3 regions of the Streptomyces sp. NPDC091649 genome follow, and region 3 is predicted to be linked to each of the others. Evidence: riboswitches for the same ligand, from Rfam matches in the RefSeq annotation. Region 3 holds a riboswitch; each other region holds the start of a gene.
What was found. A riboswitch is a leader RNA that binds a small molecule or an ion and turns the genes downstream of it on or off. The one in region 3 is predicted to bind thiamine pyrophosphate.

Region 1: another riboswitch for thiamine pyrophosphate. It lies ahead of thiO (glycine oxidase ThiO); the one in region 3 lies ahead of ACIQMU_RS00410 (thiamine ABC transporter substrate-binding protein).
Region 2: another riboswitch for thiamine pyrophosphate. It lies ahead of thiC (phosphomethylpyrimidine synthase ThiC); the one in region 3 lies ahead of ACIQMU_RS00410 (thiamine ABC transporter substrate-binding protein).

Annotation. Positions count from the first base shown of each region.
Region 1 is NZ_JBIVTR010000006.1:126,204-135,166, reverse strand. Features, by position in the region: gene ACIQMU_RS13685 (hypothetical protein) at 1-848, opposite strand, end outside; gene metF (methylenetetrahydrofolate reductase [NAD(P)H]) at 898-1,815, opposite strand; gene thiE (thiamine phosphate synthase) at 1,997-2,647, opposite strand; gene ACIQMU_RS13670 (Rv2175c family DNA-binding protein) at 2,724-3,089, opposite strand; gene ACIQMU_RS13665 (FAD-dependent oxidoreductase) at 3,173-4,414, opposite strand; gene ACIQMU_RS13660 (hypothetical protein) at 4,424-4,810, opposite strand; TPP riboswitch at 4,927-5,039, shown strand; gene thiO (glycine oxidase ThiO) at 5,037-6,218, shown strand; gene thiS (sulfur carrier protein ThiS) at 6,215-6,493, shown strand; gene ACIQMU_RS13645 (thiazole synthase) at 6,496-7,290, shown strand; gene pknB (Stk1 family PASTA domain-containing Ser/Thr kinase) at 7,473-8,963, shown strand, end outside.
Region 2 is NZ_JBIVTR010000005.1:350,483-356,054, reverse strand. Features, by position in the region: gene thiC (phosphomethylpyrimidine synthase ThiC) at 94-1,914, opposite strand; TPP riboswitch at 1,907-2,039, opposite strand; gene ACIQMU_RS13190 (YibE/F family protein) at 2,110-3,456, shown strand; gene ACIQMU_RS13185 (SsgA family sporulation/cell division regulator) at 3,472-3,909, opposite strand; gene ACIQMU_RS13180 (helix-turn-helix domain-containing protein) at 4,011-4,787, opposite strand; gene ACIQMU_RS13175 (DUF5326 family protein) at 5,216-5,428, opposite strand.
Region 3 is NZ_JBIVTR010000001.1:95,611-104,573, reverse strand. Features, by position in the region: gene frr (ribosome recycling factor) at 1-95, shown strand, start outside; gene ACIQMU_RS00420 (phosphatidate cytidylyltransferase) at 95-1,180, shown strand; gene rlmN (23S rRNA (adenine(2503)-C(2))-methyltransferase RlmN) at 1,282-2,388, shown strand; TPP riboswitch at 2,488-2,604, shown strand; gene ACIQMU_RS00410 (thiamine ABC transporter substrate-binding protein) at 2,686-3,783, shown strand; gene ACIQMU_RS00405 (iron ABC transporter permease) at 3,867-5,483, shown strand; gene ACIQMU_RS00400 (ABC transporter ATP-binding protein) at 5,507-6,529, shown strand; gene ACIQMU_RS00395 (SRPBCC domain-containing protein) at 6,858-7,313, shown strand; gene ACIQMU_RS00390 (hypothetical protein) at 7,428-8,588, opposite strand; gene ACIQMU_RS00385 (ATP-binding cassette domain-containing protein) at 8,570-8,963, opposite strand, start outside.

The DNA of each region.
Region 1 (8,963 bases), on a different contig from region 3:
GCGGGCCCCGCGGGCTGTTCCGGCGGCATCGGGGGGTACTGCTCGGCGTCGCGCTGGTGCGGGACCCATACGCCGCCGGGCGGGGTGTCCGCGCCGTACGCCTCCGCGCCGTAGCTCTGGGCGTACGGGTCGGCGTAGCCCTGCTGCCCGCCCTGGCTGCCGTAGCCGTCGCCGTAGGCGTCGTCGCCACCGTAGGAGGGGGCTCCGGCGGTGGTGCCGATGTACGGGTCGGAGTAGGCGGCGTAGCTCTGCCGGCCGGTGCCGTAGTCGTACGTTCCCGCGTAGGGGTCCTGGGACGGCTGCTGGTCGTAGCCGGAGTGCGGGTCGTGGGCGGCGTACTGCGGCTGGGCCGGGGCGCCGGCCTCGTGGCCGTGGTCCTGGTGCGCGCCGTCGCCGTCGAAGGCGGCGTCCCCGTACACGCCGTACCGGCCGGTGTCGTCGGGCGTCGGCCGCGGTTCGTGGACCGGCGCGGGCGGGACGGACGGGGGCCGGTCGTAGCCGGGGCCGGCGACCTCCAGGTCCGAGACCTCCAGCGTGGGTTCCTTCACGGCGGCGCCCTCGCCGCCGCCCCTGCGCCGGCGGCTCTCGCCCGGGTTGCCCCCGATGGCCCAGCCGGTGGAGAAGCCGCGCCGGAAGGACAGCGTCACGAACGCCTGGCCGGTGGCGAAGGCGAGCGTCCCCACGACGATGACCGGGACGGAGGCCAGCAGCACCCCGACGACCACGCCGAGAAAGCCGGAGAAGGCGAGGAGCCGCCACCGCAGTCGCGCCTTGTACTGCAACAGCACCTCGCCGAGCAGCCACAGCGCCACCAGACCGAATGCGATGTAGAGGACCGTCCAGCCCACGCCCGCCCCCTCCTGCGGCCGTAGCCGCGTCGGCGGCGGGTACGACCGGTCACGACTGCTTGTGCAGTCCGAGTTTCTCGTAGATTTCGAGCGTCGCCGTCGAGTTGTTGAGCGTGATGAAGTGCAGTCCGGGCACACCTTCGGCCAGCAGCTTCGCGCAGAACTCCGTTGCGAACTCGATGCCAATGGAGCGTACAGCGGCCGGATCGTCCTTGGCCGCGAGGATGCGCTCTTTCAGCGACGCGGGCACGGTCGCGTTGCTGAGCTGGGGGAACTTTTCCAGTTGCTTCACGCTCGTGAGGGGCATGACCTCGGGAATCACCGGCGTTTCGCAACCGGCGGCGACCACACGGTCACGCATCCGGAGATAGTCCTCCGGCCGGAAGAACATCTGGGTGATCGCATAATCGGCGCCCGCCCGGCACTTGTCCACGAAATGACCGATGTCCGTCTCCCAGTCGGAGGACCGGGGGTGCATTTCGGGGAATGCCGCGACGCCGACGCAGAAGTCTCCCGACTCCTTGATGAGGCGGACGAGGTCGGCGGCGTACTTCACGCCCTGCGGGTGCTCCACCCACTCGCCCATCGGGTCGCCCGGCGGGTCACCGCGGACCGCGAGGATGTTCCTGATGCCCGCGTCGGCGTACTGGCCGACCATGTTGCGCAGCTCGGCCACGGAGTGGTTCACCGCGGTGAGGTGGGCGACCGGGGTGAGGGTGGAGTCGGCGGCGATCTGCTGGGTGGCCCGGACCGTCCCGGCGCGGGTGGAGCCGCCGGCTCCGTACGTCACCGAGACGAAGCTGGGACGGACCGCCTCGACCCGGCGCAGCGCGTTCCAGAGGTTCCGCTCACCTTTCTCCGTCTTGGGCGCCCAGAACTCGAAGGAGTACGACGTCTTGCCGGTCGCCAGCAGGTCACGCACGGTACGCGCGTGATCCGTCCTGGTGGAAGGAGTGCCAAGGGCCATGAGGGGAGGTTAACCAGCGGGCGGGCGCTCCCCCAACCAGAGCGGGAAACTTGTCTCGTTTTGCCGGACTGTTGTCCATCCCTCGGAACGAGTGCCGGAGACGTCCCTCATCCGTCCATCCCTCGGAACGCGCGCCGGAGGCGTCCCTCATCGGCCGGCGGGCGGGCGGGCGCGCGTGGCGTCAGAGCGGGTGCGCCCGGAGGCGTCGTGCCAGGTCGGCGGTGGCGGCGGCGGGGTCGTCGGCCTCGGTGATCGCCCGGACGACGACGACACGGCGGGCGCCGGCGTCCAGCACCTGGTCCAGATTGCCCGCGTCGATCCCGCCGATGGCGAACCAGGGCCGCGGCCCGCCGAGGGAGGCGGCGTAGCGCACGAGGCCGAGGCCGGGGGCGTGCCGGCCGGGCTTGGTGGGGGTGGGCCAGCAGGGGCCGGTGCAGAAGTAGTCGACACCGTCCTGGGCGGCGGCCGCGTCGACCTCGGCCTCGGCGTGCGTGGAGCGGCCGACGAGCCGTTCGTCGCCGATGACCGCGCGGGCGGCGGGGACCGGGAGATCCCCCTGTCCGAGGTGCAGGACGTCGGCGCCGATGGCGTGGGCGACGTCGGCCCGGTCGTTCACCGCGAGGAGCTTGCCGTGCCGGCGGCAGGCGTCGGCGAGGACGGCGAGGTGTTCCAGCTCCTCGGCGGCCTCCATGCCCTTGTCCCGGAGCTGGACGATGTCGACTCCCCCGGCGAGCACGGCGTCCAGGAAGGCGGGGAGGTCACCCTGCCGCTTGCGGGCGTCCGTGCAGAGATAGAGCCGGGCGCCGGACAACTGCTCGCGAGGCGTGGACATCGGTGGAACTCCCCCGTGGTCGTGACGGTGCACGGGCCGCGCCGGGCGGCCCGTACTCCGCTTCCTGTCGTGTCGGTCAGACGGCGAGCGCCTGGGCGCGGCGCTTCACCTCCGTACCGCGATTCTCGCTCAGCGCCTGCGCGGGGGTGCCGGGCAGGGTCGGGTCGGGGGTGAAGAGCCACTCCAGCATCTCTTCGTCGGAATAGCCGTCGTCCCTCAGGAGGGTCAGGGTGCCGGCGAGGCCCTTGACCACCTTGTCGCCGTCGATGAAGGCGGCGGGCACCTGAAGGGCCCGGTTCTCACCACGGCGTACGGCGATGAGCTGGCCATCCCTGACCAGCTGCCGTACACGCGTCACCTGGACATCGAGCATTTCCGCGATGTCGGGAAGGTGGAGCCAGGCGGGGACGAGAGCATCGGTCTTTGCGTCAATCTCGGTCACAGGGACAAGCGTGCCATCCCGGACCGACAGCCGGTAGCCGGGCCCGACCGTACGGGGGGCCGGCCCGGCGGGCCCCGCCACCGTCACAGGGCGGCGGACTTCAGCGGTACGGCGGGGTCGGCCGCCCTCTCCGGGTCGAGGACGGCTCCCGACTCGATGAGCCTGCGGCCCTGGGCGAGGTCGCGCGGGCGGCCCACGGCGAGCACGGCGGCCAGCGCGCCGTCGCGCAGCCAGCACACGGACCAGGTGTCGGCCGCCCCGTCGCCGCGCCACAGCAGGGTGTCGGCGTCCGCGTGGTGGCCGGCGTACTGCACGAAGCGGCCGAACTGCTCGGACCAGAAGTACGGGACGGGGTCGTAGACGGGGAGCGGTCCGCCGTCCTGTGCGGCCATGATCGCGGCGGCCGCGGTGCGCGGGCCCTGGAGGGCGTTGTCCCAGTGGTGGACCAGCAGACGTGTTCCGTAGCGGGCGGAGGGGAAGGAGGCGCAGTCCCCGACCGCGTACACACCGGGCAGCGAGGTGCGCAGCGCGCTGTCGGCGGTGACCGAGCCGTCCGGGCCGAGCGCGACCCCGGAGCCGGCCAGCCAGCCGGTGGCGGGGCGGGCGCCGATGCCGACGACCACGGCTCCGGCGGGCAGGACGCGGCCGTCCGCCAGGATCACGGCCCCCTCCTCGACCCGGTCGACCCGGGCCTCGGTGAGCAGTTCGGCGCCGCTGTCGGCATACCAGTCGGCCATCGGTGCGGCCACCTCGGCGGGCAGGGCGCCCGCGAGCGGGCGGGCGGCGGCCTCGACGACGGTGACCGCGCAGCCCGCGGCACGGGCCGCGGTGGCGAACTCCGCGCCGATCCAGCCCGCCCCGACGACGACCACGTCGTGCCGCCGGTCCAGGACGGGCCGCAGCCGGGCGGCGTCGTCGAGGGTGCGCAGCAGGTGGACGCCGGGCACGCCGTCGGCGCCGGGCAGGGTCATGGGCTCGGCGCCGGTCGCCAGGATCAGGGCGTCGTAGGGGACGGGCCCGTCGGCCGTGTCCAGCACCTGGTCGGCGGCGCGCAGGGCGGTGACGTCCAGGCCGAGGCGCAGGGTGATGTCCAGCGCCTCGAAGTCGATGTCGAAGGCGGAGTCCTCGGCCTTGCCCAGCAGCACGGCCTTGGACAGGGGCGGGCGGTCGTAAGGCTGGTGGGGCTCGGCCCCGATGAGGGTGACGGACCCGGTGAAGCCCGCCTCGCGCAGGGCCACGGCGCTCTGCACGCCCGCCATGCCCGCTCCGACGACCACGGCGTGCCGTGTCCGCCGCGCCGTCCGCTGCTGTGTCTGCTCGCTCACCTGTCCACCTTAATCAACTGACGTCCCGTCAGGCAGTGGGTCGCGGGAAGCGGCTCGGGGGGAGAGCTGTTCCACCACGCTGGTGCCGCCGCCCTCCCGCGACTCCCACGTCCATCGCTCCTCCAGCCGCACCCGGCCGTCCGCGAGGTCGACGACCGTGGAGAGGCAGTGCCCGGACGCGGTCGTGCCGTCCTGCTTGAGCTGCACGTAGCGGAAGTCCAGCGCGTCCCCGTCCCGGGTGCCGACGAGATGGCCGCGGACCACGTCGCCGCCCGCGTAGTCGGCCCAGATCCGGCCGTCCCGCTCGTGGTACGTGAAACGGGTGCGGGTCCCGACCTGGCCGGGAGCCTGGTCGGCGACCGGCGCGAGGACGAGTCCGTCGAGCGAACGGGCCATGGTGGCTGCTCCCTTACCGGCCTGCCGGCCGTGGACGAGTGGGTCGGGCCCTTCGTCGACAGGCCGCCGCCGCCCGGCGGACGGCAGGTTGACGACAGGCTCTAGGCTGGCCAAGGTAGAACACTCGCGGGAGCCCGGACGCACCGGGCTGAGAGGGAGGCTGGACGGCCTCCGACCGTACGAACCTGCTCCGGGTCATGCCGGCGAAGGGAGGGGCTGGACACCCATGCGCGTCTCGGGGAACACCTCCGGATCCGACGTCCTCGTCATCGGGGGCGGAATCATCGGCCTGGTCACCGCGTGGCGGGCCGCCCAGCGCGGGCTGCGCGTCACCGTGGCGGACCCGGAACCGGGCGGCGGCGCGGCCCAGGTCGCGGCGGGGATGCTGGCCGCCGTCACCGAGCTGCACTACGGCGAGCAGCTGCTGCTCGGGCTCAACCTCGCCTCCGCTGCCCGCTATCCGGCGTTCGTGGCCGAGCTGGAGGAGGCGAGCGGCCGGGACACCGGCTTCCGCGCCTGCGGCACGCTCGCCGTCGCCCTGGACTCCGACGACCGTGCCCATCTGCGCGAACTGCACGCCCTCCAGGAGCGTTCGGGTCTGGAGTCGGTCTGGCTGAGCGGCCGTGAGTGCCGCCGCCTGGAGCCGATGCTGGCCCCGGGCGTCCGGGGCGGCCTCCGGGTCGACGGCGACCACCAGGTGGATCCGCGTCGGCTCGCCGCGGCGCTGCTGACCGCCTGCGAGCGGGCCGGGGTGGCGTTCCGCCGGACGACCGCCGAGCGGCTCACCGTCGCCGGGGGCCGGGCCGCCGGGGCGCTGCTCGGCGACGGCACGGAGTTCGCGGCCGGTCAGGTCGTCCTCGCGGCGGGCAGCCTCAGCGGCCGGCTCGCGGGGCTCCCGCCGCAGCTGGTGCCGCCGGTCCGCCCGGTCAAGGGCCAGGTCCTCCGGCTCACCGTGCCCCGGGCGTACGCCCCCTTCCTGAGCCGCACCGTGCGCGCCGTGGTCCGGGGCGGCCACCTCTACCTCGTGCCGCGCGAGAACGGCGAGCTGGTCGTCGGCGCCACCAGCGAGGAGATGGGCTGGGACACCACGGTCACCGCCGGCGGGGTCTACGAGCTGCTGCGCGACGCCCACGAGCTGGTGCCCGGCATCACCGAGCTGCCCCTCACCGAGACCCGGGCCGGCCTGCGTCCCGCGACGCCCGACAACGCCCCGCTGCTCGGGCCGACCGCCCTGCCCGGCCTGCTGCTCGCCACCGGCCACCACCGCAACGGCGTCCTGCTGACCCCCCTCACCGGGGACGCGATGGCCGACGCCCTGACCACCGGCGAGCTGCCCGAGGCGGCCCGCCCCTTCGCCCCCGGCCGTTTCGCACCCGCCGCCCCCGTACTCCAGGAGCAGCCCGTATGACCCAGCAGCCCACCGCGCCGGAGCCCGCGCCCGAGCCCGCCCTCGCCCCCGCGCCCGCGCCTGCCGGGGCCTCCGTCTCCGTCTCGGTGAACGGGGAGCCCCGGTCCGTTCCCGCGGGGACGGACCTGCACACCCTCGTCGCGACGCTGACCCCGGCCCGCTCCGGGGTCGCCGCCGCCCTCAACGAGAGCGTCGTCCCGCGCGGCCGGTGGGCCGCCACGACGCTCCGCGAGGGCGACCGCGTCGAGGTCCTGACCGCCGTGCAGGGGGGCTGACCATGTCGGACGACGTCTTCGCGCTGGGGCCCGCCACGTTCGCCTCACGGCTGATCATGGGCACCGGCGGGGCCCCGAGCCTGGAGGTGCTGGAGCGGTCCCTGATCGCCTCGGGCACCGAGCTGACCACGGTCGCGATGCGCCGGCTGGACGCGTCCGTGCGGGGCTCGGTGCTCTCGGTGCTGGAGCGGCTCTCCATCCAGGTCCTGCCGAACACGGCGGGCTGCTTCACCGCGGGCGAGGCGGTGCTGACCGCCCGGCTGGCCAGGGAGGCGCTCGGCACCGACTGGATCAAGCTGGAGGTGATAGCCGACGAGCGGACCCTCCTGCCCGACCCGATCGAGCTGCTGGACGCGGCCGAGGTCCTGGTCGACGAGGGGTTCACCGTACTGCCGTACACCAACGACGACCCGGTGCTCGCCCGGAAGCTGGAGGACGTGGGGTGCGCGGCGATCATGCCGCTGGGCTCCCCCATCGGTTCCGGGCTCGGCATCCGCAACCCGCACAACTTCGAGCTGATCGTCGAGCGGGCCGGAGTGCCGGTGATCCTCGATGCCGGGGCCGGGACCGCCTCGGACGCGGCGCAGGCGATGGAGCTGGGGTGCGCCGCTGTGATGCTCGCCTCGGCGGTGACCCGGGCCCAGGAGCCGGAGCTGATGGCCTCGGCGATGCGGCACGCGGTGGAGGGCGGGCGGCTCGCGTACCGGGCGGGGCGCATTCCGCGCCGCCATTTCGCCGAGGCGTCGTCCCCGGTGGCCGGGCGGGCGGTGCTCGATCCGGAGCGCCCGGCCTTCTGAGCCGCCGCCCGTGCCCCCGCCCCACGGCCGCGGCCCGCGGGGCCGAGGGCGCGGGCGGCAGCCGCCGCCACCGGGCCGGCGACCGGCCCCGGGGCGTGTCCCTGTCACGGCTCGGCTGCAGAACGGCCCCGGGAACGCCCCGGCCCGTTCGGGGTGTCGGTGGCGGCTCGTAGACTCTCCGGGTGGACACGACCCTCCAGGACCCTCTCGTCGGGCAGCTGCTCGACGGCCGGTATCGCGTTGAGGCGCGCATCGCCGTCGGCGGGATGGCCACGGTCTACCGGGCCGTGGACACCCGTCTGGACCGGGTGCTCGCCCTCAAGGTGATGCACCCGGCGCTCGCCACCGACGTCTCGTTCGTCGAGCGCTTCATCCGCGAGGCCAAGTCGGTGGCCCGCCTCGCGCACCCCAATGTCGTCGCGGTCTTCGACCAGGGGGCCCAGGGCGCGTACGTCTATCTCGCGATGGAGTACGTGGCGGGCTGCACCCTGCGCGATGTGCTGCGCGAGCGCGGGGCACTCCAGCCCCGGGCGGCGCTGGACATCCTGGAGCCGGTCCTCGCCGCGCTCGGCGCCGCGCACCGGGCGGGGTTCGTGCACCGCGACATGAAGCCGGAGAACGTCCTGATAGGGGACGACGGCCGGGTGAAGGTCGCCGACTTCGGCCTGGTCAGGGCGGTCGGCACGGCCACCGACACCACCGGCTCGCTGCTGGGCACGGTGTCGTATCTGGCCCCCGAGCAGATCGAGCACGGCACCGCCGACACCCGCAGCGACGTGTACGCCTGCGGGGTCGTTCTGTACGAGATGCTGACCGGCGCCAAGCCGCACACCGGCGAGAACGCCGCCCAGGTCATCTACCAGCACCTCAACTCCGACGTCCCGGCCCCGTCCGCGGCCGTGCCGGGGCTCCCGGTCGCGCTGGACAGCCTGGTGGCGAGCGCGACCGCCCGCAGTCCCGAGATCCGTCCGCACGACGCGGTGCTGCTGCTGGCCGAGGCGCGGGAGGCGCGCGCCGGGCTGACCGACGCCGAGCTGGACGCCGTACCGCCGCAGGCCCTGTCGGACACCCATGACGGCGCGGAGGACCGTACGAGCGTGATCGCGCGGGCCCTCCCGGCGGACGGTGGCGGCGAGGGCGGTGTCGTGCACCGCACCAGCCGCCTGGAGATGCCGCCGGCGGGACCGGCCTCCCCGCGCGGGACCGGCCGGCGCGGCCCGTTCGGCGGGCCCCACCGCAAGCTGATCGCGGTGCTCACCGCCGTACTGCTGACGCTGGGCATCGGGACGGGCGTCTGGTACATCAACTCCGGCCAGTTCACCCGGGTGCCCTCGCTGCTGGGGCAGACCCAGCAGGCCGCCGAGCAGCGGCTCTCGAAGGCCGGGCTCGGGCTGAAGGGCGTGGACCGGGCCTTCAGCGACAGCGTCGAGCGGGGCTCGGTCGTGAGCAGCGACCCCGCCTCGGGCGAGCGGATCCGGGGCAACGGCTCGGTGCGGCTCGTCGTCTCGCGCGGTCCGGAGATCGTGCGGGTGCCCGACGTCGCGGGCGATTCCCTGGCGGACGCCCGGCGCTCCCTGAAGAAGGTGGGGCTGGCCCCGGGGATGGTGACCCGGGAGTTCAGCGAGGACGCGGCCCGCGGCGAGGTCATCCGCACGGAGCCCCGCGCCGGCACC
Region 2 (5,572 bases), on a different contig from region 3:
GGTCATGCCTTCGACAGGGGGCAACAGTCATGCCGGGCCCGGAGGCCAGCGGCCCTCTTGCAGGACCGCGAAAAACATAACGGGGGGCTGCGGTCAGTCGGCGATGGGCAGGTAGACCCGGTTGCCCGCCGCCGCGAACTCCTTCGACTTCTCGGCCATGCCCTGCTCGATCTCCTCCTGCGAGCCTCCGTGCTGACGCCGGATGTCCTGGGAGATCTTCATCGAGCAGAACTTCGGCCCGCACATCGAGCAGAAGTGCGCCGTCTTCGCCGGTTCGGCGGGCAGCGTCTCGTCATGGAACTCCCGTGCCGTGTCCGGGTCCAGAGCCAGGTTGAACTGGTCCTCCCAGCGGAACTCGAACCGCGCGTCGGACAGCGCGTCGTCCCACTCCTGCGCGCCCGGGTGCCCCTTGGCCAGGTCGGCCGCGTGGGCGGCGATCTTGTAGGTGATGACCCCGGTCTTCACGTCATCCCGGTTCGGCAGCCCCAGGTGCTCCTTGGGCGTGACGTAACAGAGCATCGCGGTGCCCCACCAGGCGATCATCGCGGCGCCGATGCCGGAGGTGATGTGGTCGTAGGCGGGCGCGATGTCCGTGGTCAGCGGGCCGAGCGTGTAGAACGGCGCCTCCTCGCAGATTTCCTGCTGGAGGTCGATGTTCTCCTTGATCTTGTGCATCGGGACGTGCCCGGGGCCCTCGATCATGGTCTGGACGCCGTGCCGCTTGGCGATCGTGTTCAGCTCGCCCAGCGTCCGCAATTCGGCGAACTGCGCCTCGTCGTTGGCGTCCGCGATCGAACCGGGCCGCAGTCCGTCACCCAGCGAGTAGGTGACGTCGTACGTCGCGAGGATCTCGCACAGCTCCTCGAAGTGCTCGTAGAGGAACGACTCCTTGTGGTGGGCGAGACACCAGGCCGCCATGATCGAACCGCCGCGCGAGACGATGCCGGTCTTGCGACGGGCCGTCAGCGGTACGTACGGCAGGCGCACTCCGGCGTGCACCGTCATGTAGTCCACGCCCTGCTCGGCCTGTTCGATGACGGTGTCCTTGTAGATCTCCCAGGCCAGCTCCTCGGCCCGGCCGTCGACCTTCTCCAGGGCCTGGTAGAGCGGCACGGTGCCGATCGGCACGGGGGAGTTGCGCAGCACCCATTCACGAGTGGTGTGGATGTTGCGGCCGGTGGACAGGTCCATGACCGTGTCGGCGCCCCACTTCGTCGCCCACGTCATCTTGTCCACCTCCTCCTCGATGGAGGAGGAGACGGCCGAGTTGCCGATGTTGGCGTTGACCTTCACCAGGAACCGCTTGCCGATGATCATCGGCTCGATCTCGGGGTGGTTCACGTTGGCGGGCAGCACCGCCCGCCCCTCCGCGATCTCCTCGCGGACGACCTCGGCCTCCACGTTCTCCCGGATCGCGACGTACTCCATCTCCGGGGTGATCTCCCCCCGTCGGGCGTACGCGAGCTGGGTGACGGGACGGCCGTCGCGGCTGCGGCGCGGCTGGCGCGGGCGGCCGGGGAAGACGGCGTCGAGGTTGCGCAGTCCGCCGCGCGGCGTGGTGTGCTTGAGCCCGTCGTCCTCGGGGCGGGCCGGGCGGCCCGCGTACTCCTCGGTGTCGCCGCGGGCGATGATCCAGTTCTCCCGCAGGGGCGCGAGGCCGCGGCGGACATCGGTGTCGATGGAGGGGTCGGTGTACGGCCCCGACGTGTCGTACAGCGTCACGTCGTTGCCGTTGGTGAGGTGCACCTGTCGGACCGGCACCAGGAGGTCCGGGCGTGAGCCCTGGACGTATCCCTTGTGCCAGCCGATGGACTTCCCGGCCTCGTCTCTCGGCGTCCCGTCGCCCGGCGTCGTGCCGTTCGGCGTTCCGTCGTTCTGTTTCGAGGCAGGCGTGCGTGCGTCCGCTGTGGTCATGAGACCTACTCCCTACGCCGGCATTACCCGGTAACAGGTTCGGCGGTCGGCGCAGCTGATCCGTATCGGTGTACGGCGGTCAGCGCCCTCTCAGCCCGGTGCTCCGAGCTCCCGCGTGTGCAAAGGTGCCTCCACGCTAGCGTTCTTTCCGGCGAGCTGACCAGGGGGCACCCCTGTTCTTGCGATGATCGCCCCGTGACCTCCCCCCAAAACGACCCCGCACCCCAGCCGCCCCAGGGCCACAGCCACGGCCACACACACAGCCACGGGCCCGCCGCCCCGGTGTCCCAGCACCTGCGCAAGGTCATCGCCGCGGTGCTGATCCCGTTCGCGACGGCGGTCGTCGTCGGCCTGATCGCGTTCTGGCCGGGCGGCGCGCCCGACCACGAGCGCACCGGCGTCGGATTCGACCGGCAGACCCAGGACGGAAAGGTCGTCCAGGTCGTCAACGTCGACTGTGCGGACGTCAACGCCGCGCAGGTGCCCCCGACCGGCGACACCTCCACACCCTCCGGCCGGGAGGCCGTCAACGAGCAGGAGGGGGAGTGCGCGAAGGCAACCATCGAGGTGACCAGCGGCGACGACAAGGGCCGCACGTTCGTCGAGGTGGTCCAGCCGGACGCGCCCCGTCAGCTGAGCGAGGGCCAGGGCGTGGTCGTCGCGTACGCCCCCGACGCCCCGCGCGACCTCCAGTACTCGGTGACCGACGTGGACCGGAAGGTCCCGATGTCGGTGCTGGCCGGGATCTTCGCGCTGGCGGTGGTCCTGGTGGGGAGGTTGCGCGGGGTCATGGCGCTGGTGGCGCTGGCCGTGTCGTTCACCGTGCTGACCCTGTTCATCCTGCCGGCGATCCTTCAGGGCTCGAACCCACTGGTCGTGGCGGTGATCGGGGCCAGCGCCATCATGCTGGCGGCCCTCTACCTGTGTCACGGGGTGACGGCCCGTACGTCCGTGGCGGTCGTCGGCACACTGATCTCACTGCTGCTGATCGGGCTGCTGGGCTCCCTGTTCATCGGCTGGGCGCATCTCAGCGGCAACACCGATGACAACACCGGCCTCATCCACGGCCTCTACCCGGATATCGATATGAGCGGGCTGCTGCTGGCCGGCGTCATCATCGGTTCGCTCGGCGTGCTCGACGATGTGACGGTCACCCAGACCTCCGCCGTCTGGGAACTGCACCAGGCCGACCCGCGGATGGGTTGGAAGGGTCTGTACCGGGCAGGTATCCGCATCGGAAGGGACCACATCGCGTCGGTGGTCAACACCCTGGTGCTGGCGTACGCGGGCGCGGCGCTGCCGCTGCTGCTGCTCTTCTCCATCGCCCAGAGCAGCGTGGGGACGGTGGCCAACAGCGAGCTGGTCGCCGAGGAGATCGTCCGCACGCTGGTGGGGTCGATCGGCCTGGTCGCCTCGGTGCCGGTGACCACGGTGCTCGCCGCGCTGGTCGTCTCCGCGGACCGCCCGGGGTCCGGCGGCGCACAGACGGCTACGGCCGCACCCGCGCGGGCCGGGCGGGGCCGTCGCCGTAGAAAGGGATGACGGGCCGGCATCCGGTCAGCCCGCGTTCTGCTCCTCGGCGAGGATGCGGCCGAGCGCATCCTCCAGGTTCCCGTCGAAGTCACCCAGCGTGTGTTCCTGACCGAGCGGCACGAGCTTGTCCGTCCGGTCGAGGAACGCCACCAGCGGCGCCGTCCCCGCCCGGAACAGCGCACGGTCCGCGCCGACCTGGAGCCGGATGTGCACATCGCCGAGACCCTCGGGCTCGGTCGGGCCGATGTGCACATCTCCGTCGCCACTGGGGCTGTTGAGCCCGTCCAGCAGCAGTTCACGGCCGAATGCCCAGGTCACAGGGGCATCGCCGGGAAGATGGAACGTCATACGGATGGCGTACGGATCGCCGACCTCGTACCGAAGCTCCACCGGAATACGGAACGAGAGCTCCTCGGAGACGAGGAAGCTCATCATGACCTCTGCTTGAACCGACTCGCGCATCGTTCAACCCCGCAGTAGATGAAACTGGCCAGGAATGATCCCCTATGGCCCTATTGACGCCATCGTGGTGCACGCGATAGCAGATCACAAGGAGTGATTTTTCAGATACTGATAGAGAACACGAACGAACGCAAGAGGCTGGCGACTTCGCCACGTAACTGTTCGACTGCGGGCAGCAACCGTTCTTCCCGGTCCAGGGGTACGGAAATGGCCATCGCGGCAATGGTGGCACCGGCCGTGACGGGAATCGCGGCGCATACGGTCCCCAGTGCGTACTCCTGGCGTTCGATGACCGGTTCACCTCGTCGGAGGGTGCGCAGCCGCTCAAGGAGTGTGGCTCGATCTCGCACTGAGTAACGGGTGAGAGGGCGCACCGGGTGCCGGTCCAGGTGGTCCTCGCGGGCCCTCTCGTCGAGCTGGGCGAGCAGGCACTGGCCGATGGCGTGGGCGTGGGCGGTCTCCCGGAACGAGGCCCACTCCTCCACCGCCGGGGTGTCGGGGGCGTCCGCGACCGCGATGAGCTCGATCTCGCCGTCGCAGTAGACCGCGCAGTACACGGGCATCCCGATGACGTCGCGCCAGTGGCCGAGGGAGTCGGCGACGGAGGCGGGGCGCGGGCTGGTCCGGACGCCGGGGGCCGCGGTCAGGTTCTCGGCGGCCGCGCCGAAGAGGAAGACGCCGTTCTCGCGGCGGAGGTAGCCCTCGTGGGTGAGGGTGCGCAGCAGGTGATACGCGGTCGGCAGCGGTAGCCCGGCCTCACGCGCCAGCTGCTTGGCGGGCGCCCCGTCCCGATGAGCGCCCACAGCCTCCAGCAGCCTCAACGCCCGCTGCACCGAACCGATCAACGTCGGGACAGCGGTACTCGATGCCGTGGTCAAAGGTCACCCCCAGGCATGGTGACGGGCCGTCGGCCCTCCCGTGGGGGCCGCCCCCACGGGCCTGCCGCGATCCCGAGGACCGGAGGGGAACCGGAGATCCGGTGACCCGTGACCGGCGAGGACCGGTCCGGGCGCCGGCGATCGGAGGCCAACGACCGGACTGTCGTACCCAGGACCGATCAGGTGATCGATATGGTGACGGAAGGTCACATTCCGGATGGCGGCAGTGGATGCCACTGTATCGACCGTCTGCGGCAGATGGGTGGTTTCCTCCGGGACTTAGCTCTGCTGGGCTAATCCTCCCCGCCGGAGCTGACCGCGCCGCGCTGGCGCCCGGTCCGGGTGGCCGGCCGGGACCGGGCGAAGTGGGGAACGGTACGGGGACGGGCCGGCCCCCGCGCCGGCCCGTTGATGTGGTGGTCCGTGTCCTACCAGTCACCGCGTGAGGACGACGACGACATGAACTTCCGGACGACGAAGATCAGCCCGCCGACCAGGACGACGAAGACCAGCGCCTTGAAGAGCAGGCTGATCACGAAGCCGACCACGCTGGCGATCAGACCGCCGAACACGAAGATCGCGACGACGGGCACCGCGATCCACTTCACCCACCAGGGCATTCCCGCGAATATCTCCCGCACGGCCATCGCCTCTACCTCGTCTCTCTGAGTCCTTGCCTCGATGCTAAAGGCGCGAGGGCCCCCCGCGGGGGCCGGGCAGCCCTTGAAGACCCCTGATCGAGCCCCTAGGGATCCCCGGGGGACGGAACCCCGGGGCCCTTCCGG
Region 3 (8,963 bases):
GCGCCGAGAAGGAGCTCGACGACACCACCGCGAAGTACGTCGCGCAGGTGGACGAGCTGCTCAAGCACAAGGAAGCCGAGCTGCTCGAAGTCTGATGAACGACTCTTCCCGGGGTGCCCCGCAAGGAGCCGGTCACTGGGGCACACCCGAGATGAGTGCTGCCCCGGCGGGTCCTGCCCACGATGTGCATGGCGCCCAGCAGACTCGGCCCATGCCCAACGTGCCGGACTTTCCCGACGCAGGTAGAGACGCAGTCAGCCGCGACGACCGGGACAGGGACGCCGCTCACGTCAGCGGCCCCCTGTTCCGTGACGAGATGCCGCAGGAGCCCATGTCCACCCCGCTGCCGTCCCCGCCGCAGAAGAAGCGTGCGGGACGTGACCTGCGCGCCGCCATAGGGGTCGGCGTGGGCCTCGGCGCCGTCATCGGCGTCTCGCTGTTCATCGTGAAGGCCGCCTTCATCGGTGTGATAGTCCTCGCCGTCGTCGTCGGCCTCTGGGAGCTCACCTCCCGCCTCCAGGAACGCAAGGGCATCAAGGCGCCGCTGATCCCGCTGGCCGTCGGCGGAGCCGCGATGGTCGTCGCCGGTTACGCACGGGGCCCCGAGGGTGCCTGGGCCGCTATGGCCCTGACCGCCCTCGCGGTGCTGGTCTGGCGGATGACCGAGCCGCCGGAGGGATATCTCAAGGACGTCACGGCCGGGGTCTTCGCGGCGTTCTACGTACCCTTCCTGGCCACCTTCGTCGCCCTGCTGCTGACGGCGGACGACGGGTCCTGGCGGGTCCTGACCTTCCTGGTCCTCACCGTGGTCAGCGACACGGGGGCGTACGCCGTCGGCTGGCGGTTCGGTACGCACAAGCTCGCCCCGCGCATCAGCCCCGGCAAGACCCGCGAGGGCCTGCTCGGCGCGGTCGCCTTCGCGATGGCCGCCGGCGCGCTGTGCATGGAGTTCCTGATCGACGGCGGCGCCTGGTGGCAGGGCCTGCTGCTCGGCCTCGCGGTCGCGGCCAGCGCCACCCTCGGCGACCTGGGCGAGTCCATGATCAAGCGGGACCTCGGGATCAAGGACATGGGCACCCTGCTCCCCGGCCACGGCGGCATCATGGACCGGCTGGACTCGCTCCTGCCGACCGCGCCGGTCGTGTGGCTGCTGCTGGTGTTGTTCGTCGGCTCCGGCTGACCGACCCGGCACCCTGCCCCACCTGCACGTTTCACGAGCGAGGGTCCGTCGTCCACAGGGCGGCGGGCCCTCGCCCGTCTGTCTGCGACACTGGATGAACCATGCCTAAGCCCGGAGAACTCACTTTCGTCGCGCCCCGCGGATCCAAGAAGCCGCCGCGGCACCTCGCCGACCTCACGCCCGCCGAGCGCAAGGAAGCGGTCGCCGCGACCGGTGAGAAGCCGTTCCGCGCCCAGCAGCTCTCGCAGCACTACTTCGCGCGGTACGCGCACGACCCGGCCGAGTGGACCAACATCCCGGCGGGGTCGCGGGAGAAGCTCGCCGAGGCGCTGTTCCCCGACCTGATGTCCGTGATGCGGCACATCAGCTGCGACGACGACACCACGCGCAAGACCCTGTGGAAGCTGCACGACGGGACGCTCGTCGAGTCCGTCCTGATGCGCTACCCGGATCGCGTGACGATGTGCATCTCCTCGCAGGCCGGCTGCGGAATGAACTGCCCCTTCTGCGCCACCGGGCAGGCCGGCCTCGACCGCAACCTGTCGACCGCCGAGATCGTGCACCAGATCGTCGACGGCATGCGCGCCTTGCGGGACGGAGAGGTGCCCGGCGGTCCCGCGCGGCTGTCCAACATCGTCTTCATGGGCATGGGGGAGCCGCTCGCCAACTACAACCGCGTGGTCGGCGCGATCCGCCGCCTCACCGAACCGGAGCCGGACGGTCTCGGGCTCTCGCAGCGCGGGATCACCGTCTCCACCGTGGGCCTCGTCCCGGCCATGCTGCGTTTCGCCGACGAGGGCTTCAAGTGCCGCCTCGCCGTCTCGCTGCACGCCCCGGACGACGAGCTGCGCGACACCCTGGTCCCGGTCAACACCCGGTGGAACGTCCGCGAGGTGCTGGACGCCGCCTGGGAGTACGCCGAGAAGTCCGGCCGCCGGATCTCCATCGAGTACGCCCTGATCCGGGACATCAACGACCAGGCGTGGCGCGGCGACCGGCTCGGCCGGCTGCTCAAGGGCAAGCGGGTGCACGTGAACCTGATCCCGCTGAACCCCACCCCCGGCTCCAAGTGGACCGCCTCGCGGCCCGAGGACGAGAAGGCGTTCGTCGAGGCCATCGCGGCCCACGGGGTGCCCGTCACCGTCCGGGACACCCGTGGCCAGGAGATCGACGGGGCCTGCGGGCAGCTGGCGGCCTCCGAGCGCTGAGCACCGGTGAGGCCGTCGGCGCCGACGGTCTCACCGGCATCGGCGGCCTCGCTGCCCGGTCGAGAACCGCCGGTGTAGCCTTGGCCTGAATTCAACTTCATATTCCGACAGGGGAGCGCCACAGCGCTGAGAGTGCGGCACCAAGGACAGGTTGGCCGCAGACCCTCTGAACCTCGCCCGGGTCATTCCGGGTAGGAAGTTCGGACCTTACTCAAGCTGTTGCGCCCTGCCCGCTTCCGGTCCGCCGGACAGCGGGCGGGGCCGCGTCTCTTCCTGGTCACCTCCAGGAGGAATCACATGAACACCACCACGAAGTACGCGGCGACCGCCCTCGCCGCCGCTCTGGGCGTCACCGCGCTGGCGGGCTGCGGCGGTGAGGACGGCTCCGCGGGCTCCGGGGCGTCCAAGGGCGGCGGCTCCAAGACCGTCACCCTCGTCAGCCACGACTCCTTCAACGTCTCGGAGGAGGTGCTGAAGGCGTTCACCGAGGAGTCCGGCTACACGGTCGAGATCCTCAAGAGCGGCGACGCCGGGGCGGCGCTCAACCAGGAGATCCTGACCAAGGGCTCCCCGCGCGGCGACGTCTTCTTCGGCGTCGACAACACCCTGCTCTCCCGCGCCCTCGACAACGGCCTGTTCACCGCGTACGAGGCCAAGGGACTGGACAAGGTCACGGCCGACACGCAGACGGACGCGAAGCACCGCGTCACGCCCGTCGACACCGGCGACATCTGCGTCAACTACGACAAGAAGTACTTCGCCGACAAGAAGCTCGCGCCGCCGGAGACCTTCGAGGACCTCCTCAAGCCGGCGTACAAGGACCTCCTCGTCACCGAGAACGCCGCGAGCTCCTCGCCCGGCCTCGGCTTCCTCCTCGGCACCATCGCCACCCAGGGCGAGGACGGTTACGAGGCGTACTGGAAGAAGCTGAAGGCCAACGGCGTCAAGGTCGTCGACGGCTGGGAGCAGGCGTACAACGAGGAGTTCTCCGGATCCACGGGCGGCAAGAAGGCCAACGCGGACCGGCCGCTCGTCGTCAGTTACGCCTCCAGCCCGCCCGTCGAGGTGCTCTACGCCGACCCGCAGCCGAAGGAGGCCCCCACCGGGGTCGCCACCGGCACCTGCTTCCGGCAGACCGAGTACGCGGGACTGCTGACCGGAGCGAAGAACGAGGCGGGCGGCAAGGCGCTGCTGGACTTCCTGATCAGCAAGACGTTCCAGGAGGACATGCCGCTCAACATGTTCGTGAACCCGGTCGTGAAGGACGCGAAGCTCCCCGAGCTGTTCACGAAGTTCGGCGAGCAGGTCGACACACCTCCCACCGTCGCGCCCGAGAAGATCACCGCCAACCGTGAGCAGTGGATCCAGTCGTGGCAGTTGCTGGTCCTGAAGTAGGCCCCAGGACGAAGCCGGCCCCGGCCGCCCCGCCCGTCCGGGGCGGCGGGCGGCGGCGCGGGACCGCGGTGCGGCTCGGCCTGATGGCCGTGCCCGTCGCGTTCTTCGCGGTGTTCTTCGCCTACCCGGTGGCCGCGATCGTCGGCCGTGGCGTCAAGACGGGCGGTGCCTGGCAGTTCGGGCGGATCGGCGAGGTGCTGGCCCGTCCGGACATCCTCGACGTCCTCTGGTTCACCACCTGGCAGGCCCTCGCCTCGACCGCGCTCACGCTGCTGATCGCCCTGCCCGGAGCGTATGTGTTCGCCCGGTTCGACTTCCCGGGCAAGCAGGTGCTGCGGGCGGTGGTCACGGTGCCGTTCGTGCTGCCGACCGTCGTCGTCGGCACCGCGTTCCTGGCGCTGCTGGGGCGGGGCGGGTTCCTCGACGAACTGTGGGGCATCCGCCTCGACACCACCGTGTGGGCGATCCTGCTGGCCCATGTGTTCTTCAACTACGCCGTGGTCGTGCGCACGGTGGGCGGGCTCTGGTCCCAGCTGGACCCCCGGCAGGAGGAAGCCGCCCGCGTCCTCGGCGCCGGACGCCTCGCCGCCTTCGGCCGGGTGACGCTGCCCGCCCTCGCCCCGGCCGTCGCCGCCGCCGCACTGATGGTCTTCCTCTTCACCTTCACCTCCTTCGGCGTCGTGCAGATCCTCGGCGGACCGGCCTACTCCACCCTGGAGGTGGAGATCTACCGGCAGACCGCGCAACTCCTGGACCTGCCGACGGCCGCCGTGCTGACCCTGGTGCAGTTCGCCGCGGTCGGCGCGATCCTCGCCGTGCACGCCGCGACCGTACGCCGCCGGGAACGGGCGTTGCGGCTCGTCGACCCGGCGCAGACCTCCCGCCGGCCGCGCGGACCCGGCCAGTGGGCGCTGCTCGGCAGTGTCCTGCTCACCGCGCTGCTGCTGATCCTGCTGCCGCTCGGGGTGCTGGTGGAGCGGTCGTTCGACGGTCCGGCCGGTTACGGACTCGGCTACTACGAGGCCCTCCAGTCGGCCGGGTCCGGCGGCTCCGCCACCTTCCTGGTCCCACCGCTGGAGGCCGTCGGCAACTCCCTGCGGTACGCGCTCGTCGCGACGCTCATCGCCCTCGTCGTCGGCGGGCTCGCGGCGGCGGCCCTCACCCGGCGGGCCGGACGTCTGGTACGCGGCTTCGACGCGCTGCTGATGCTGCCGCTCGGGGTGTCGGCCGTGACCGTCGGCTTCGGTTTCCTGATCACCCTCGACGAGCCGCCGCTGGATCTGCGGACCTCCTGGATTCTGGTCCCGCTGGCGCAGGCGCTGGTCGGCGTCCCCTTCGTCGTACGGACCATGCTGCCCGTGCTGCGCGCGGTCGACGACCGGCTGCGGGAGGCCGCCGCCGTGCTGGGGGCCTCTCCGCTGCGGGCCTGGCGGGAGGTCGATCTGCCGCTGGTGCGGCGGGCGCTGCTGGTCGCGGCGGGCTTCGCCTTCGCCGTCTCCCTCGGGGAGTTCGGTGCGACGGTCTTCATCGCACGGCCCGACAACCCGACCCTGCCGGTTGCCGTCGCCCGGCTGCTGGGCCGGTCGGGGGAGCTCAACTACGGGCAGGCGATGGCCCTCAGCACGATTCTGATGCTGGTGTGCGCGGTGTCGCTGCTGCTCCTCGAACGTATCCGCACCGACCGATCCGGGGAGTTCTGAACGATGGCAGGGGAGTTCCGCACATGCTGAGCCTGGAGGCCGCCACCGTGCGGTTCGGGAAGCGGACGGCGCTGGACGCGGTGGATCTGGAGGTCGCCGACCACCGGATCGTCTGCCTGCTCGGTCCCAGCGGCAGCGGGAAGTCCACCCTGCTCCGGGCCGTCGCCGGACTCCAGCCGATGGACGCCGGCCGGGTCCGGCTGGCCGGGCAGGACCAGGCGGGCGTCCCCGTGCACCGGCGTGGCCTCGGCCTGATGTTCCAGGACCACCAGCTCTTCCCGCACCGCGATGTCGGCGCCAACGTCGCCTTCGGGCTCCGGATGCACGGGGCCGGACGGGCCGAGGCGGACAACCGGGTCCGCGAACTGCTGGAGCTGGTCGGCCTGCCCGGGGCCGAACGACGCGCGGTCGCCGCACTGTCCGGCGGCGAGCAGCAGCGCGTCGCCCTGGCCCGCGCTCTCGCCCCGCGCCCGAAGCTCCTGATGCTGGACGAACCGCTCGGCCAGCTCGACCGCAGCCTCCGCGAACGGCTCGTCGTCGAACTGCGCACACTCTTCCAGGCGCTGGGCACGACCGTGCTGGCTGTCACGCACGACCAGGGCGAGGCGTTCGCGCTCGCCGACCGGGTCGTCGTGATGCGGGACGGCCGGATCGCCCAGGAGGGCAGCCCGCTGGACGTCTGGCAGCGCCCCGCCTCCGCGTTCGTCGCCCGCTTCCTCGGGTTCGACAACGTCACGCCGGCGACCGTCACCGGTCAGGCCGCGGCCACCGCCTGGGGCAAGGTCCCGGTGCCGGAGGGCTCCCCGCAGGGCGAGGCCGGTCTGCTGGTGCGTCCCGCCGGGGTCCTGATCGGCGCTCCCGAGGACGGTCTGCGCTGCACCGTCGGCGTCCGTACCTTCCGGGGGAACCACGTGACCGTACGCCTGGCACCCGAGAACGCGCCGGTGCTGGAGGCCGAGTGCGCCCTGCGGGACACTCCCGACGAGGGCGCGACGGTGGGTGTCCGCTTCGACGCCGCGGAGACGGTGGTGTTGGCGGCCGAGTGAGGGGCCGAGCGGTCGCCGCCGCGCCATGTCACGGCTGCCGTTCGGCGTCCCGTACGGTGTCGGCCGCGCCGCCCGGGTCTCGACGCGGTCGCGGACCGGCTCGTCGGGCCGCTGCGGGACCGGGCGGCGGCCGCGGCGGTGGGGGAGCGGGGCGGGTGCGGGTCCGCGAGGCATGGGGTGGGAGCGGGTGTACGGCACCCTGGCCGGGCTGCTGAACCCGTGACCTGCGTGGCAGGGCGGCGTTGGGGCGGGCAAGCTGGAAGCGGACAATCCCGCGGTCGGCCGTCCGGCTCCGCGGGGACGGCCGTATCGGACAAGGACCGTGATCATGACCGGTGGCGCCCGCGAAGGCATCGACCTCACCCGCGTTCTGCACGCCCCGCAGCAGCGGGTCTTCGCCGCCTGGACGTCACCGGAGGACTTCGCGGCCTGGTACGGGGGCGAGGCGGACGTCCCGCTGGACCGGGTGGCGATGGACGTGCGGCCCGGCGGGGCGTGGAGCCTGGTCATGGTGATGCCGGGCGTCGAGATGCCCTTCCACGGGGTCTACCGCGAGGTGAGCGAGCCCGATGGGCTCGTGTTCACGCTCAAGGACGCCTCCGCGCCGGAGGACGCCGAGGGCGAGATCGTCACCGTCACCTTCAGCGACCTCGGCGACGGGACCACCGAACTGGCCTTCCAGCAGCGCGGCGGCAACCTCACCGCCGAGCAGTACGCGGCGGCGGAGGACGGCTGGGAGGCGTTCTTCGACGCCCTGGCCGCCCGGCTCGCCGCCCGTCCGTGAGCGGTCACCGGGCCCGGCTCGCCACCCGCGCGTGAGCGGTGCCTGAGCCCGCCGCGTCGCCCGCACGCGAGTTGCCCGGTCGCCCCACCGGTCCGCCGGCGCGTCCGCGGTGGGTCACTTCGCCAGCGGTAGCGCCGCCAGCTGTGCGACCACCCAGGTCAGCGGGGCGAACAGCGCCAGCAGCGCCACCGCCCGCAGCACCGTCGCCCGGCGCAGCGTGGCCGCAGGAGCGCCCATCTTGAGCAGCGCCTCGACCGTGTGGGCCCGGGCGTGCTTGGCCTCCAGGGCCGAGGTCAGCAGCGTCGCCGCCGTACAGCCGAGCACCAGCACCGCACCGAGCGCGGTGAGCGGGCCGTACGGGCGCTCGTCGCCCCCGTACAGCGCCGAAGCGGCGATCGCGGCGGACAGCACCGCGCAGACGACACCCAGCGGCCGGCCGATCCGGCGTGCCTCGTCCATCAGGACCCGCCCGGCCAGCAGCCGTACGGCCCCGGGGCGCACCGCCTGGAGCACCCGCCCGCACAGGTGCGTCAGGCTCGGCCCGGCCATCGCCAGGCCGACCGCGGTGAGCGTCCATCCGATCAGCACCGCCACCGGAGTGGAGTCGAACCGGCCGGGCAGCGGGAACGGGTTACCCGCCGCCTCCCGGGACCCGTACGCCTCGACCGCGAGCCCGACGGCCGTCAGCGCCACGCCCCAGGGAAGCCCGGCCGGAGCCGGTGCGGGCTCCGGCAGCTCCTCGGAGCCGAAGGCGTCCCGTGCCGGGTCGGGCCGCGAGCGCAGCGCCAGCGCGCTCGCCACCGACGCCGCCACCGGTACGAGGGCCAGGAGCATGAACGCGGCGGCCGGCGGCAGGGGGCTGCCGGCGCCGAGGAACTCCGCCGCGCCCCCGTCGAACGGCATCCCGGTCAGGTCGCCGCGCAGATGCAGGAAGAAGAGCAGGGCCATCAGGGAGCCGAGCGTCGTGGAGACGGCTGTGGAGACCGCGGCCAGCGCGGAGAGCCGCACCGGGCCGAGGCCGAGGGAGGAGAGGCCCGGCCGGGGTCGGGTGCTCGGGTCGGCCCGGGCCACCGCCACGGCGAACTGCACGGTGGCGGCCAGCGGCACGAAGCACCACAGCAGCCGCAGCACCGAACCGGCGGACGCGGGGTGTGCGGCGGCGTACCCGAGGCTGCACAGGAGGAGGAACCCGACGCCGGCCGACGCGGCGGCCACCAGCAGCCGCCGGACCAGGACGAGAGGGTGGGAGCCGCGGGCTAGACGGAGAGCGAGCACGCCGCGCGGCCCTCCGCTTCCGGTTCCGCGGGCAGGGCGCCGGTGGCGGCGCGACGGCCGTCCAGCAGCGGGAACGCCCGGTCGGCGAGTGCGGCGACCTCGGCGTCGTGCGTGGCCAGCACGACGGTGATGCCGTGCGAGCGGGCCGCCGTGGTCAGGGTGCGCAGCACCTGGGTGCGGTCCGCGCGGTGCAGGGTCGCGGTGGGCTCGTCGGCGAAGATCACGGTCGGCTGTGCGGCCAGCGCCCGCGCCACGGAGATCCGCTGGCGCTGCGCCTGGAGCAGGGCGTGCGGCCGCTTTCTGGCGAAGGCGGCGATGTCCAGGCGCTCCAGCCACTCGGTGGCGGCCTTCCTGGCGGCCCGGTGCGAGACGCCG